3 regions of the Acidovorax sp. Q11 genome follow, and region 2 is predicted to be linked to each of the others. Evidence: predicted binding sites of a transcription regulator. Region 2 holds the regulator's gene; each other region holds the start of a gene.
The links. Region 2 encodes FNR, which switches genes on or off when oxygen is low (the NO sensors DNR and NnrR bind a similar motif). Its sites were predicted from a motif close to TTGATNNNNATCAA; they were not measured.

Region 1: the regulator FNR is predicted to act here: its motif matches at 3,088-3,101, upstream of cyoA (ubiquinol oxidase subunit II).
Region 3: the regulator FNR is predicted to act here: its motif matches at 2,614-2,627, upstream of ACYZGB_RS02065 (hemerythrin domain-containing protein).

What each region holds. Positions count from the first base shown of each region.
Region 1 covers NZ_JBUDZG010000010.1:54,620-59,932, reverse strand. The annotation lists gene tolQ (protein TolQ) at 1-61, shown strand, start outside; gene ACYZGB_RS10615 (biopolymer transporter ExbD) at 77-505, shown strand; gene tolA (cell envelope integrity protein TolA) at 527-1,483, shown strand; gene ACYZGB_RS10605 (MFS transporter) at 1,614-2,954, opposite strand; gene cyoA (ubiquinol oxidase subunit II) at 3,197-4,261, shown strand; gene cyoB (cytochrome o ubiquinol oxidase subunit I) at 4,286-5,313, shown strand, end outside.
Region 2 covers NZ_JBUDZG010000004.1:69,845-75,157, forward strand. The annotation lists gene ccoP (cytochrome-c oxidase, cbb3-type subunit III) at 1-613, shown strand, start outside; gene ccoG (cytochrome c oxidase accessory protein CcoG) at 703-2,148, shown strand; gene ACYZGB_RS05135 (FixH family protein) at 2,218-2,493, shown strand; gene ACYZGB_RS05140 (hypothetical protein) at 2,567-2,860, shown strand; gene fnr (fumarate/nitrate reduction transcriptional regulator Fnr) at 2,916-3,638, opposite strand; gene hemN (oxygen-independent coproporphyrinogen III oxidase) at 3,834-5,216, shown strand; gene ACYZGB_RS05155 (sulfite exporter TauE/SafE family protein) at 5,222-5,313, shown strand, end outside.
Region 3 covers NZ_JBUDZG010000001.1:462,332-467,644, forward strand. The annotation lists gene ACYZGB_RS02055 (heavy metal translocating P-type ATPase) at 1-693, shown strand, start outside; gene ACYZGB_RS02060 (methyl-accepting chemotaxis protein) at 812-2,482, shown strand; gene ACYZGB_RS02065 (hemerythrin domain-containing protein) at 2,690-3,277, shown strand; gene ACYZGB_RS02070 (alkene reductase) at 3,405-4,508, opposite strand; gene ACYZGB_RS02075 (YbfB/YjiJ family MFS transporter) at 4,706-5,313, shown strand, end outside.

The sequences.
Region 1 (5,313 bases), on a different contig from region 2:
CCTGCAGCGCAACCTGGGCGCGCAGCCCGCGTCCTCGGGCCACACGGCCTCGGGCCACTGATCCGGGAGGCACCCCATGCCCGCCATGGCATCCCGCGGCCGAGGCCGCCGCACCATCAACGAGATCAACATGGTCCCGTTCATCGACGTCATGCTGGTGCTGCTCATCATCTTTATGGTGACGGCGCCCATGCTCACGCCGGGCGCCATCAACATGCCAAGTGCAGGCATCTCGCAAAAACCGCCAGCGAACATCGCCCGCGTAGTTCTCAACAAAGATGGTTCGATTCAACTGAAAACACGAGAGGCAACTGTCACGCTGAGGTCAACAGAAGTTGGTCAAGCCGCACTCCGGTGGCAGCAAGCGCAGGGCAAAGACAAAGATACAGGCGTGTTGCTTAGCGCCGACAAAGATCTATCGTACGAAACGGTGATGAAGACCCTCGGTGTGCTGAAGAAAGCCGGAGTAGATCGGGTTGCACTCGAAGTTAAGCAAGGTAGTTAAAAAAACCGCCTCACGGATCTAATGCAAGCCCATACCGACCGCGACCAGTTTGCCCCACCCCGCCCTCCGGCGCGCCTGCGCGCCATCACGCTGGCGGTGCTGGTGCATGCGGTGCTGATTGGCGCACTCACCTGGGGCGTGAACTGGAAGAACACGGCCGACCAGCCCGCCGTAGAGGCCGAGCTGTGGGCCGCCGTGCCCACCCAGGCCGCAGCGCGTGCGGTGGAGCCCCCGGCGCCCCCACCACCGCCCCCCACGCCAGAACCGGTTGTTCCGCCCCCGCCTCCACCGCCGCCCGTGCGCGCCGTGCAGCCGCCCGACACGCGCGAGGCCGATATCGCCATCGAACGCGAGAAGAAGCGCCTGGAGCAGGAAAAGAAAGCCCGCGAACAGCAGCAGGAACGCGAGAAGCGCGAACGCGAGCGCAAGGAAGAAGAACGCCGCGACCGCCTGGAGCAGGAGAAAAAAGAGCGCCTGCAAAAGGAAAAAGACAAGGAACAGCGCGAAAAGCAACTGGCCGAGCAGGACAAGCAGAAAAAACTGGCCGAAGACAAACGCAAGGCGGATGAAGCCGCCAAGCGGAAGGCAGAAGCGGAAGAAAAGCAGTTGGCCAAGATGCGCGAAGACAACATGCGCCGCATCCAGGGCATGGTAGGTGCCACTGGAGCCGAAAACGCCACAGGTACAGCCCAGCGCAGCGCGGGTCCGTCGGGGGCGTACGGAGGCATGGTGTCCGCCAAAGTGAAACCCAATATCGTGTACCCAGACATGATCACGGGCAACCCACGCGCTGAGGTAGAGGTGCGGCTGTCGCCCGATGGGACCATCGTAGGCAAACGTCTCGTGCGGCCAAGTGGTAACAAGGCCTGGGATGATGCAGTGCTGCGCGCACTAGACAAAACGGAAACCTTGCCGCGAGACGTCGGTGGACGGGCTCCTCCAGCCTCTTTGATTATTGGATTCAGCCCGCAGGACTGAGGCCCGAAAACAAAAATGCCCGGCATCTAACCGGGCATTTTTTTGCCTTTTTGGCCTCTACCGCCTGATGGACAAGCCCAGGCAGCTATCAATTAAATAGCAAATTACCTGAACCCATTCCCCTAGGCATTTACCGATCCCGCCGCTCCATGCGGCGGTTCAGGTTCAGCGCGCCCAGTGTGCAGGCCACGCCGGACAGCAGGTACACAGTCACGGCCAGCAGGCCGAACTGGGCCGACAGGTACAGGGCCACCAGGGGCGCAAAGGCCGCACCGATGATCCAGGCCAGGTCGGCCGACAGAGCCGCGCCGGTGTAGCGGTACTGGGGCGAGAAATTGGCCGTCACGGTGCCGGAGGCCTGGCCATATGACAGGCCCAGCAGCACGAAACCCAGCAGCAGGAACATGGTGCTGCCCACTTCGCCGGAGTTGAGCAGCACGGGCGCCATGAAGCTGAACACGCCAATCAGCACCGCCATGCCGCCCAGCAGCTTGCGGCGGCCCAGGTGGTCCGACAGCCAGCCCGACACCATGATGGCGCCCGCAGCGAGGAAGGCGCCCACGATCTGTACGCCCAGGATCTGGGTGACGGGCTGCTCGGAGTACAGCGTGATCCACGACAGCGGGAACACGGTGACCAGGTGAAACAGTGCAAAGCTGGCCAGCGCCGCAAACGCGCCCAACAGCACGTTGCTGCCTTCATCGCGCATGACGCGGCTCACGGGCACGGGCTGCAGTTCCCGGTCCTTGAGCAGCTCAGAGTACGACTGCCCCACCACCAGGCGCAAGCGCGCAAACAGGGCCACCACGTTCACGGCAAAGGCCACAAAGAAGGGATAACGCCAGCCCCAGGCCAGGAACTCTTGCACAGACAAGCTGCTGTACAGGTAGGCAAACAGGCCCGCCGCCAGCACAAACCCGAGCGGGGCGCCCAGCTGGCCGATCATGGCGTACCAGCCCCGGCGTTCCTTGGGGGCCGACATGGCCAGCAGCGATGGCAAGCCGTCCCACGAACCGCCGAGCGCCAGCCCCTGGCCAACGCGCAAGATCAGCAGCGCCACCACGGCCGTCAGGCCCACGTCCTTGTAGCCGGGCAAAAACGCCATGCCCACCGTGCACACGCCCAGCAGGAAGAGCGCAACGGTCAGCTTGGTGCCCCGGCCCCAGCGCCGCTGGATGGCCATGGAGATGGCCGTGCCCACCGGGCGCACGACAAAAGCGACCGCCAGCAGCGCAAAGCCCATCAGCGTGCCGTCCAGGCGCGACAGGAAGGGGAACAGAAAGGACGGGAAGACGAGAACACAGGCGATCCCGAAAACGAAGAAGTCGAAGTACTCGGACGAACGTCCAATGATCACGCCCACAGCGATTTCGCTGGGGGTGACGTCTTCATGCGTATCAGCCCGCGAGAGAGAGGCGGGGCTTTCTTGAAAACCGGCCGCAGGGTAGGTGGCAGAGGCGGGGCTGCTCATGAACAAGGCTCCTTATCGTTGTGTGAATCAGACAACTCCGTTCTACACGCAAGTCGAACCGCCCACAAGTGCGGTTTTACTGATCTGACTGCGGGACAACGCCCCTCGACGCACCAAATTGGGGCAAGCCTCGTTGACCTTGGACAAAATGTCCAATGTACAAATTCGCTAGGGCTATTACATTCAGCGGCACTTCGTTATCCGCGTTTACCCGTAATTAAACGCCCCGATTGCGCTTCCACATGCCCAAACTATCCCTCTCCCGCGTGCCCACCTGGCTGGCCGCCATCGCTGCCCTAGGCAGCCTGGCTGGCTGCAGCAAGGCGGTCGTCCTCAACCCCGCTGGCGACATCGCTGCGCAGCAAGGCCACATGGTCATCCAGGCCACGCTGCTGATGCTGATCATCATCGTGCCGGTGATTGCCCTGACCCTGTGGTTTGCCTGGAAGTACCGCCAGAACAACACCGCCAACACCGAAGACGACTACGACCCCGACTGGCACCACTCCACCTCGCTGGAGCTGGTGATCTGGACGGTGCCCCTCCTGATCATCATCGCCCTGGGTGCGCTGACCTGGATCGGCACCCACAAACTCGACCCCTACCGCCCGCTGGACCGCATCTCGGCCACCAAGTCGCTGGATGCGCAGTCCACGCCGCTGGAGGTGCAGGTGGTGGCCATGGACTGGAAGTGGCTGTTCTTCTACCCCGAACTGGGCATTGCCACGGTGAATGAACTGGCCGCGCCGGTAGACCGCCCCATTCTGTTCAAGCTGACGGCCACGTCCACCATGAACGCTTTCTACGTGCCCGATCTGGCCGGCATGATCTACGCGATGCCCGGCATGCAGACCGAACTGAACGCCGTGATCAACCAGCCCGGCGTGTACAAGGGCATGTCCTCGCACTACAGCGGCTCGGGCTTCTCGGGCATGACGTTCAAGTTCCATGGCCTGAGCCAGGTCGACTTCGAGCAGTGGGTGGCCCGGAACAAGTCCGAAGGCAAGCCCCTGACGCGCCAGGCCTACCTGGACCTGGTCAAGCCCAGCGAGCGCGACCCCGTGCAACGCTTTGCCAGCGTGGAAAACGGCCTGTACGACAAGGTGCTGAACCGCTGTGTCGAGGACGGCAAGATGTGCATGCACCACATGATGTCCATCGACGAGCGCGGCGGCGAGGCCTTCATGAAGGCCCAGGGCCTGAACCTGCCCCAGGACGTCTGCACCGTGGACAACGCCGCCCAGGTGGTAGCTGCCCTCGAAGCGCGCCACGCCACGGTCTACGACCGCACCCTCTCCCGCCAATGATCCGCGCATAAGAGACTGACGAACATGTCCACCTCACCCGTTGTAACCGAACCGCATTGGGCCCTGGGCCGAATCACCTGGGATTCCATACCGATGGCGCACGAGCCCATCGTGCTGTGGACCTTCATCGCCACCATGCTGGGTGGCCTGGCCGTGATGGCCGCCATCACCAAATTCAAGCTCTGGGGCCCGCTCTGGCGTGACTGGATCTGCAGCATCGACCACAAGCGCATCGGCATCATGTACATGATCCTGGGCCTGGTGATGCTGCTGCGCGGCTTTGCCGACGCCGTGATGATGCGCCTGCAACAGGCCATGGCCTTTGGCGACAACATGGGCTACCTGCCGCCACACCACTACGACCAGATCTTCACGGCCCACGGCGTGATCATGATCTTCTTCGTGGCGATGCCACTGGTCACGGGCCTGATGAACTACCTCGTGCCACTGCAGATCGGCGCGCGCGACGTGTCGTTCCCGTTCCTCAACAACTTCAGCTTCTGGATGACCACCGCCGGCGCCGTGCTGGTGATGGTGTCGCTGTTCTTGGGCGAGTTCTCCACCGCTGGCTGGCTGGCGCTGTCGAACCTGGGGGCCCAGAACCCGGGCGTGGGGCTGGACTACTACATCTGGGCGCTGCAGATAGCGGGGGTGGGCACGACGCTGTCGGGCATAAACCTGATCGTCACCATCATCAAGATGCGTGCGCCCGGCATGAACCTGATGCGCATGCCCGTCTTCACCTGGACGGCCCTGTGCACCAACGCGCTCATCGTGGCATCCTTCCCCGTGCTGACCGCTGCCCTGGTGCTGATGTCGCTGGACCGCTACGCGGGCACCAACTTCTTCACGAACGACCTGGGCGGCAACCCCATGCTGTACGTGAACCTGATCTGGATCTGGGGCCACCCCGAGGTCTACATCCTGATCCTGCCCTGCTTCGGCATCTTCTCCGAAGTGGTCGCCACGTTCTGCCGCAAGCGCCTGTTCGGCTACACCTCCATGGTGTACGCCACGGTGGTGATCACCATCCTGTCGTACCTGGTGTGGCT
Region 2 (5,313 bases):
GGCCAAGGCCAAGACCGAGCTGGAGCCGTTGTATGCCCGTTTTGCCTCTATGAAGCCAGAGGACATGGCCAAGGACCCCCAGGCCCACGCCATTGGTGAACGCCTGTTCATGAACAACTGTGCGCAGTGCCATGGCTCGGATGCACGTGGCAGCAAGGGCTTCCCCAACCTGGCGGACGGCGACTGGCTGCACGGCGGCGCCCCCGAGAAGATCCGCGAAACCCTGGAAAAGGGCCGTATCGGCAACATGCCTCCCATGGCAGCGGCTGTGGGCTCGCCAGAAGATGTGCGCAACCTGTCGCACTATGTGCTGAGCCTGTCGGGCAGCCCGCACGACTCGCTGCGCGCTTCGCTGGGCAAGTCCAAGTTCACGGCGTGTGCTGCCTGCCACGGCATGGACGGCAAGGGCAACCAGGCCCTGGGTGCACCGAACCTCACCGACGATATCTGGCTGCATGGCTGGGGCGAGGCGGCGATCACCGCCATCGTCAACAACGGCAAAGTCAACCAGATGCCTGCGCAGGCTGACAAGCTGACGGAAGCCCAGATCGGGGTCCTGTCCGCCTATGTCTGGGGTTTGTCGAACGGCAAGCAGGCGGCTGCCGCGCGGTGATTGGTGCTGCCAGGCAGCCCGCATCTGGCGGTGGTTGCCTGGCTTCTTTGTTGTTAGGCTGTTTACCTCCCTGTGAGTAGATCGACACCATGAAGCCCCCCAGCGAGCCTGCTCGCAAGGTCATTCCCATCGCACCCGTGGCGTCCGAGCCGTCTGCCCAGGGCGAGATCGTCTCGCTGTACGAAGCGCAGAAAAAGATCTATCCGCGCTCCATCAGTGGCCTGTTTGCGCGCTGGCGCTGGGGCATGGTGCTGCTCACGCAGATCGTGTTTTATGGGCTGCCCTGGTTTGAATGGGGACAGCGCCAGATGGTGCTGTTCGACCTGGACGCGCGCCGCTTCTACATCTTCGGGTTGGTGCTGTACCCGCAGGACTTCATCTACCTCACCGGGCTGTTGATCATTTCGGCGTTGTCGCTGTTCCTCTTCACGGCGGTGGCCGGGCGGTTGTGGTGTGGCTTTGCCTGCCCGCAAACGGTCTACACCGAGATGTTCATGTGGATCGAGCACAAGATCGAAGGCGATCGCAGTGCGCGGCTGCGGCTGGACAACGGGCCCTGGACCTTCGAGAAGATCCGCAAGAAGTTCTTCAAGCAGTTGGTGTGGGTGGCGGTGGCCTTGTGGACCGGATTCACCTTCGTGGGCTACTTTGTGCCCATCCGCGAGCTGGGCAGCGAGTTGCTGGCGCTGCAGGGCAGCTGGCAGATTTTCTGGGTGCTGTTCTACGGCTTTGCCACCTATGGCAACGCGGGCTACATGCGCGAGCAGGTCTGCAAGTACATGTGCCCGTACGCACGCTTCCAGAGCGCCATGTTCGACAAGGACACGCTGGTCGTGACCTACGACCCCGAGCGGGGCGAGCAGCGCGGCCCGCGCAAGAAGAACCTGGATTACAAGGCGCAGGGGCTGGGCGACTGCATTGACTGCTCGCTGTGTGTGCAGGTCTGCCCCGTGGGCATCGACATTCGCAAGGGGCTGCAGTACGAATGCATCGGCTGCGGCCTGTGTGTGGATGCCTGCAACACGGTCATGGACAAGATGCAGTACCCCCGGGGGTTGATCCGCTACTCCACCCAGAACGGCGTGGCCCAGCGGTGGACCCAGTCGCAGATGCTGCGGCGCGTGCTGCGGCCAAGGGTGCTGATTTACAGCGCGGTGCTGGTGGCTCTGTGCGTGGCCATGCTGGCCAGCCTGGTCGTGCGGACTCCGCTCAAGGTCGATGTGGTGCGGGACCGTGCAGCGCTTTCGCGCATCGTGGCAGGGGGCAAGCTGGAGAACATCTACCGCCTGCAGATCATGAATGCGACGGAGGGCGAGCAGCGCTATCGCATCAGCGCACGGGGGCTGGAGGGGCTGGAGGTGTCTTCCGATGCCGAGGTGGACATCGGCCCGGCGGAGTCGCGTTGGGTGGCGGTGCGTTTGCAGATCCCGTATGGTTCGGCAAACCCTGGCTCCCATGCCGTCCAGTTCGATGTGCAGGCCGTCGGCGCCGCCGCCCATGTGACAGAAAAATCTGTGTTCCTGGTGCCGCGCTGAGCCGCACCCTGGTGCAAGGCCTCGCATGGCCTTGTGTTGATTGAGATGATTGTGAAGGAGTAAATCGCCATGTCTTCAAGCCCAGCTATTGCCCCTGTTGCGTCAGCACCCTGGTGGAAATTCGGCCATGTCTGGCTGGTGATTGCCGGCCCGGCCATTGTGATCGTTGCGGGTTTTGTGACCTTGTGGCTGGCGCTGTCCCGGCCCGATCCTGTGGTGGCAGAGGACTACTACCGCAAGGGGATCGAGATCAACAAGACGCTGGAAGCCCCCGAGAAAAGCCTGGCACCCGCCATGAAGGGCCGCAACCATGCGGCCACCCCCGTGCAGGACCAGCCGCGTTGAAACGTGCAAGCATGTGGCTCGTCAGTGATGCCAGCTTGCCGTAACTGAGCCCCCAGGAGACAGGAACAACGATATGTGGACGCAACGCCTGATGTGGATTGCATGGCCCGCCTTCTTGATGGCAGGGGTGCTGGAGATGCTGGTTTTTGCCATGGTGGACCCCCAGGATCTGCACTGGCTTGGGCAGCCCCTGGCGCTGTCGCGGCAGGGCGTTTATACGCTGGCGTTTTTTGCGTTCTGGATCATCACCATGGCAAGCAGTGCATTGACCACGCTACTGGCCATGTCGCCCTTCGAGCTGAACCGCTGCCCGGTACCTGAAGGAGAGCGGCCGGATGACTGCCGCAAGACATCATCCTGCTCTTGAACTGAGGGGAGGCGCTTCTGGTCGGCCGGTGAAGGCAGGCCGGGATGGCTGCCGATCAGTGGCAGGCTTGCTGGCTGTTGACGATGCGCTTGAGGGCATCCGTGTCCAGGATGCGGACATGGCGCTGCTTGACTTCCACGATGCCTTCCTCCACAAATTTGGAGAAGGTGCGGCTCACGGTTTCGAGCTTCAGGCCCAGGTAGCTGCCAATTTCTTCGCGCGTCATGCGCAGCACCAGTTCGGACTGCGAGAAGCCGCGGGCATGCAGGCGTTGCACCAGGTTCAGCAGGAAGGCTGCCAGGCGTTCTTCGGCGCGCATGCTGCCCAGCAGCAGCATCACGCCGTGTTCGCGCACGATCTCGCGGCTCATGATCTTGTGCACATGGTGCTGCAGGGCCGTGACCTCGCGCGAGAGTTCCTCGATGCGGTCGAAGGGCATCACGCAGACCTCGGCGTCTTCCAGGGCCACCGCGTCACAGGTGTGGTGGTCGTTCACGATGCCATCGAGGCCAATGATCTCTCCAGCCATCTGAAAACCGGTGACCTGGTCGCGGCCATCTTCGGTAGCCACGCAGGTCTTGAAGAAGCCGGTGCGGATGGCGTAGAGCGATGTGAAGGATTCGCCGTTGCGGAACAGCGTGCTGCCGCGTTTGACCTTGCGGCGTACGGCAACGACTTCATCGATGCGCTGCAGTTGCTCTTCGTTCAGGCCCACGGGCATGCACAGCTCGCGCAGGTTGCAGTTGGAGCAGGCGACTTTGATGGTGAGCGGGTTCATAGGCACGTGAGCTAGGGGTTGGGTGTCGAGTACATTGCGCCCGATACGAAAAGCTGGGAAGGCCTTCGGGTGGGCGCCTTAGCGACTGACATTTGTCAAATTGTCGCTCGTCGGCCTGATCGTTCACTTGATGCAGGTCAAGGACATCGTGCAGAGGGTACGGCACAGTCAGAGTGTACGCAAGGATATTCCCCCATGACCGCTGTTTCGCCCGATCTCCTGCGCCGTTTTGACGTGCCGGGGCCCCGCTATACCTCTTATCCGACAGCCGACCGGTTTGTCGAAGCGTTCGGGCAGGAGGACTACATCCTGGCACTGGAGCAGCGCCGGACAGGCTCGGTGGCCAAGGCCTTGCCCCTGTCCTTGTATGTGCACATTCCGTTCTGCGAATCGCTGTGCTACTACTGCGCTTGCAACAAGATCATCACCAAGCACCATGACCGCGCAGAAGTCTATCTGCGCTATCTGAGCCGCGAGATCGACCTGCACACCGCGCACTGCGGGGTGGGCCAAGTGGTGAGCCAGCTGCACCTGGGTGGAGGCACGCCCACGTTCCTGTCGGATGCGGGCTTGCGTGAACTGATGGCCATGCTCAAGCGCAGCTTTACCTTGGCGCCGGGCGGTGAGTACTCTATTGAAGTGGATCCCCGCACCGTGAACGCCGACAGGCTGGCGTTGCTGGCTGAGCTGGGCTTCAACCGGCTCAGTTTTGGTGTGCAGGATTTTGATGCCGAGGTGCAGAAGGCTGTGCACCGCGTCCAGCCTGCCGAACAGGTGTTTGCGCTGGTGGAGTCTGCACGCTCGCTGGGTTTTGACTCGGTGAATGTGGACCTGATCTATGGCCTGCCGCGCCAGACCCCCGAATCGTTCGACCGTACTCTGGCGCAGGTGGCGCAGTTGCGGCCTGAGCGCATTGCGCTGTATGCCTACGCGCACCTGCCAGAACGTTTCAAACCCCAGCGCCGCATTGTTTCGGCCGAGCTGCCAACGGCGTCGAGCAAGCTGTCCATGCTGTCGCGCTCGCTCGATGCGTTCATGGACGCGGGCTATGTCTATGTCGGCATGGACCACTTTGCGTTGCCCTCGGATGCCTTGGCTGTGGCCAAACGCCAAGGGCGCTTGCACCGCAACTTCCAGGGCTACAGCACACAGCCTGACTGCGACCTGATCGGCTTGGGCGTGTCGGCCATTGGCCGGGTGGGTGCGACCTACAGCCAGAACTCAAAGACCTTGGACGAGTATTACGACTTTCTCGACCAGGGACGTTTGCCGGTGGTGCGGGGTCTGGCGCTCACGCGTGACGATCTCGTGCGCCGCGCCGCCATCATGGCCCTGATGTGCCAGGGCGAGTTGCTCTATGAATCCATGGAGCAGGCCTGGTTGATTGATGTGCGGCAGTACTTTGCGGCAGAGATCGCGCAGCTCGAAGACATGGCCGAACAGGGGCTGGTGCGGGTGGGGCCCGAGGGGATCGAAGTGACGGCCATGGGATGGTTTTTTGTGCGGGGCATTGCCATGGTGTTTGACCGTTATCTTCAGGCAGACCGCAACCGCGCCCGGTTTTCGCGCATCATCTGAGGCCTATGCTCGCAACCGTGGCCTGGACGGCTTTGCTCATGGGACTCGCAGGCGGGTCCCATTGCTTGGCCATGTGCGCCGCGCCCTGTGGTGCCCT
Region 3 (5,313 bases), on a different contig from region 2:
ATGCAGGAGCTGGGGGTGGACCTGGGGGCGCTTGCGGTGCGGGCACAGCAGCTGCAAAACGAGGGCGCCACCGTGTCGGCGGTGGCCCAGCGGGTCACCGAGGGGTTGGCATTGCGTGCGGTGATGGCTTTTGGCGACGAACCCAAGCCCGGCGCGCGCGAGGCGCTGGCGGCGCTGAAGGCACGCGGCATCCGCACGGTGATGGTGTCGGGCGACAACCGGGGCGCGGCCGAGGCCATGGCCCGGCGCCTGGGGCTGGACCCCGGCGCGGGCGAGGTGATGGCCGAGGTGTTGCCGGGGGACAAGGCGGCCAAGGTGGCTGCGCTGCAGCAGGGCGCTGACGGCAAGCACCATCATGTTGCGATGGTGGGCGACGGCGTTAACGATGCCCCGGCGCTCGCTGCTGCCGATGTGGGCATGGCCATGGGCAACGGAACGGACGTGGCCATGCATGCAGCGGGCATCACGCTGATGCGCGGCGACCCGATGCTGGTGGCGGCGGCGCTGGACATTTCGCACCGCACGGTGATGAAGATTCGCCAGAACCTGTTCTGGGCGTTTGCATACAACGTGGCGGGCATTCCGCTGGCGGCGCTGGGGTATCTGAACCCCGTGGTGGCAGGGGCGGCGATGGCGCTCAGCTCGGTCAGCGTCATGGCGAATGCCCTCTTACTCAAGCGTTGGCGCATGTGATAAATACGTACAGCGCGGTCGTCGATGTCTGGCAAACTGCAACGTTTTGTTGCATGTCCGTGGCCTCGGGGGAGGTGCGGCGAACGCATCGGCATAGCTATATCAAGGACGACAGATCATGAATCTCTTCTCGCTCATGCGGCAGTTCACCATACGTTTGCGCATGCTGGGCGCCATCGGCGTGGTTCTGGGGCTGCTGGGGCTGCTGGGCGGCGCGGGCATGCTGGGCATGTTCCGAATCCATGACATGAGCCAGAACTTCATGGACAACTCGTTCGCCAAGGTGAGCAACATGGCCGAGCTGCGTGGCGAGATGGGTGCCATCCGCCAGTACGAGAAAGACATGATCATCGGCTACGAAAAGCCTGAAGCCGTGAAGGCCGCCCATACCAAGTGGCTTGCCAGCCACGAAAAAGCCAAGAAGATTGCGGGCAAGTTCCTGGAAGGGGGCGAGGATGCCGACAACGTGGTGGTGCGCAACATCATCACCAAGCTCGACAGCTACAAGGATCTGTTTGCCCATGTGGCGCGCCAGCTCGAAGCCAGCGGCTACGACACCGCCACCATTGCCAACCGGATGAGCGGGAAGGCCGTGGCCGAATTCGATATGGCCGACAAGCTGATGATGGAGCTGGACACCGTGCTGCGCAACGAGGTCAGTCAGTCGGTGGCGCAGCAGGGCCAGGTCTCAGATCAGACCAAGTGGCTGTTTGTGCTGGCCGTGCTGATCACAGTGGTGGTGGTGGTGCCCACAACGCTGATGAACATGAACTCCATTTGCCGGCCCCTGGAAGATGCACGAAAGATGGCGCAGGCGATTGCTGGGGGCGACCTGTCGCAGAACATTGCGGCCGAGGGAAAGGACGAAGTTGCCGATCTGCAGCGCGCGCTGCGCGACATGCAGCAGGGCCTGGGCGCGCTGGTGGCGCAGGTGCGCGATGCCAGCGGCAACATCGCCACAGCCAGCCAGGAAATTGCCTCTGGCAATCAGGACCTGTCTCAGCGCACTGAGCAAACCGCCAGCAATGCGCAGGAGGCCGTGTCTTCGCTGACGCAGCTTACGTCCACCGTGCAACAGACGGCATCGTCTTCGCAGATGGCGAACCAGCTGGCGGCTTCCGCCTCACAGATGGCCACGCACGGTGGAGGTGTGGTCCAGCAGGCCGTGGCCAGCATGCACGAGATTTCGGCATCGAGCCGCAAGATCGGCGACATCATCGGCCTGATCGACTCGATTGCCTTCCAGACCAATATCCTGGCGCTTAACGCGGCCGTGGAGGCTGCCCGCGCAGGCGAACAAGGCCGGGGTTTTGCCGTGGTGGCCAGCGAGGTGCGCAGCCTGGCGCAGCGCAGCGCCGCAGCGGCCAGCGACATCAAGGGCCTGATCCAGAGCAGCGTGACAGCCGTGGACGGCGGCGTGCGCCATGTGGAAGAAGCGGGCACGGCCATGAAGGACATCGTGGGCAGCGTGCAGCGCGTGGGCGACATCATTGGCGAGATCACGGCGGCGGCGTCCGAGCAGTCGGCCGGCATTGGCCAGGTGAACAGCTCGGTGGGCGAGATCGACCGCATGACGCAGCAGAACGCCGCGCTGGTGGAAGAGTCTGCCGCAGCCGCAGAGTCTCTGCGTGAGCAGGCCGCGCGCCTGTCGCAGGTGGTGCAGCAGTTCCGCCTGGCCGAGGCCATGGGGCATGGCCAGCACCACGCCTACCGCAGCGTGGCCGCGCCGTACCCATCGGAATCCCGGACGCTGGCCGCAGGCCCCGCCCAGGCCCGGCTGACGCGCTGAGTCCATCTATCCCCGGTGCACTGCGCGTGCACCGTGCACAAGGCCCTGCAGGCTTGGCTTGCAGGGCCTTTGTTTTTGGCGGGCGCTGCTGCTGTGCAGCCGAGCATCGCCGCGCCCTTGCACCCGGTTTGTTGACTTGCGTCATGGGCGGCAGCGCACTGCCGTGGCACCCTTGGCCCTGTTGTTCATTCTGCGGGGGCGTGCACCATGCCATCGATCAGCCTGCGAACCATTCGCGAGGAGCATGCGTCGCTGTCGGCGGTGCTCCATTCCTTGCGCCTGATGCTGGACCAGGGGCCGGGCGACGAGCCCGCCGCGTTTTTTGATGTGATGCGTGCGATGCTGTTCTACATCGACGAGTTTCCCGAGCGGCAGCACCACCCCAAGGAGTCGCAGTGGCTGTTCCCCCGGGTGGCTGAGCGCTCGCCCCAGGCCGCCGAGGCCATCGCGCAGCTGGAGCGCGAGCATGCGGGCGGCGAGGCGGCCGTGCGCGAACTGCAGCACCTGCTGCTGGGCTGGGAGTTGATGGGCGATGCGCGGCGCGAGGTGTTTGCCCAGGCGCTGCAGAAGTACATCCGCTTTTACCTGGACCACATGCGGCTGGAAGAAACCGTGGTGCTGCCAGCGGCCCAGGAAAACCTGCTGCCGGGCGACTGGGTGGCCATTGACGCGGCCTTTGCCAGCAACACCAACCCGCTGGCCCCGGGCAAGCCGCGCGATGCGGCCTATGACCGGCTGTTCACGCGCATCGTGATGCGGGCGCCGAGCCCGATAGGGCTTGGAAGCCCCCCCTGAGTCGCCTTCGGCGCCTTACCCCTCAAGGGGGACGCCGCCAGCGCGGCGGGGCGGCCCTTGCGCGGCGGCCGCTGGCTTGCTCAGCGCCAGTTGTCACCAGCGCGCCCCGCCGGGGCTGGGTGCGAACTCAGGCGCTCAGCGCCGGATAGTCCGTATACCCCTCCGCCCCACCGCCATACAGCGTGGCCCGGTTCACCTCGTTGAGCGGTGCGTTGGCGTGCAGGCGTGCCACCAGGTCGGGGTTGGCGATGAAGGGGCGGCCAAAGGCCACGATGTCGGCACCCTGGGCCAGAGCAGCGTCGGCCAGCGCGCGGGTGTAGGCGTTGTTGACCATCCACGCGCCCTGGCCGCCCGATGCGCGGTAGGCGGCCTTGAGGGCGGTGTAGTCAAACGGGCGGCCTTCCACTTCGCGTGGGCCGCCGGTGGCGCCTTCGATGAGGTGGAGGTAGGACAGGCCCAGGGGACCGAGCTGGCGCACCACGTAGTCGAACAGCGGTTGCGGGTCGGCATCGACGATGTCGTTGGCGGGCGTGACGGGCGAGAGGCGGATGCCGGTGCGGCCGCCGCCGATTTCTTCGGTGATGGCGCGGGTCACTTCCAGCAGCAGGCGGGCGCGGTTCTCGATGCTGCCGCCGTAGGCGTCGGTGCGCTGGTTGGCGCCGGTCTTGAGGAACTGGTCGATGAGGTAGCCGTTGGCGGCGTGGATCTCGACGCCGTCAAAACCCGCCTCGATGGCGGCGCGCGCTGCGCGGCGGTAGTCGGCCACGATGCCGGGGATCTCGGCCAGCTCCAGCGCGCGGGGCATGGAGGTGGGCGTGAAGGTGGGCACGCCGTTCTGGATGAGCACGGTCTTGGTGTTGGCCTGGATGGCCGACGGCGCCACGGGTGCAGCGTTGCCGGGCTGCAGGTCGGTGTGCGAGACGCGGCCTACATGCCATAGCTGCACCACGATCTTGCCGCCCGCAGCGTGCACGGAGGATGTCACCTTCTTCCAGCCCGCGATCTGCTCGGGCGCATACAGGCCGGGCACATCGGCATAGCCCTGGCCCTGGTGGCTGATGGCCGTGGCCTCTGAAATGATCAGGCCCGCACTGGCACGCTGGGTGTAGTAGGTGGCGACCAGGTCGGTGGGCACTGCGTTGGGCGAGCGGTTGCGCGTGAGCGGCGCCATGGCGACGCGGTTGGCCAGTTGCAGGTCACCGGCTTGGACGGGGTCAGAGAGAAGCGGCATGGGTCGAGGCTTTCGGAAAAAGGGTTGTAGACCAGCGATGAGCGATGGGACGGGCGCAAGCGTAATGCTGCAGCGCAAAACTTGCAGCGCACATGCGTCAACAAGGCTTCTGTTTTTGTGATATCCGCACGGGCGGTTTCGCGGGCCCGGCACAGCCCCCGGCACGCTCTGCCGGGCTGCGGCAGAATCAAAACGCCATGCCCACACGCCCCGCCCCTGTTGACGTTTCCGCTGCTTCCTCTGCAGCGCCCCTTCCAACCCTGTGGCTGGCTGTGGCGCTGTCCATGGGGGCGGCGATCTCGCTGGGCATCACGCGGTTTTCCTATGCCCTGCTGTTGCCGCCGATGCGCGAGGACCTGGACTGGTCGTACACCCTGGCCGGGGGCATGAACACGGCCAACGCGCTGGGCTATCTGCTGGGTGCACTGGCCACGCCGCTGCTGCTGCGGCGGGTGGCGCCGGGCCGGGTGCTGCTGGTTGGGGCGGTGCTGGCCTCGGTGTTCATGGGGCTCAGCGGGTTCTTTACCGCCGCGCCGTGGCTGCTGCTGCAGCGTCTGCTGGCGGGGGTGGCCAGTGCGCTGGTGTTCATTGCCGGGGGGCTGCTGGCCGCGCGGCTGGGCGCGCACGCGCCGGGGCGCAGCGGCCTGCTGCTGGGGCTGTACTACGGGGGCACGGGCTGGGGCATCAGCCTGTCGGCGCTGCTGGTGCCGGGTGTGCTGGCGGCAGCGGGGCCCGTGCCGCACCCCTGGGCGTGGGCCTGGTGGGCGCTGGCGCTGGCTTGCGCGGCGGCCACTGCGGCGCTGTG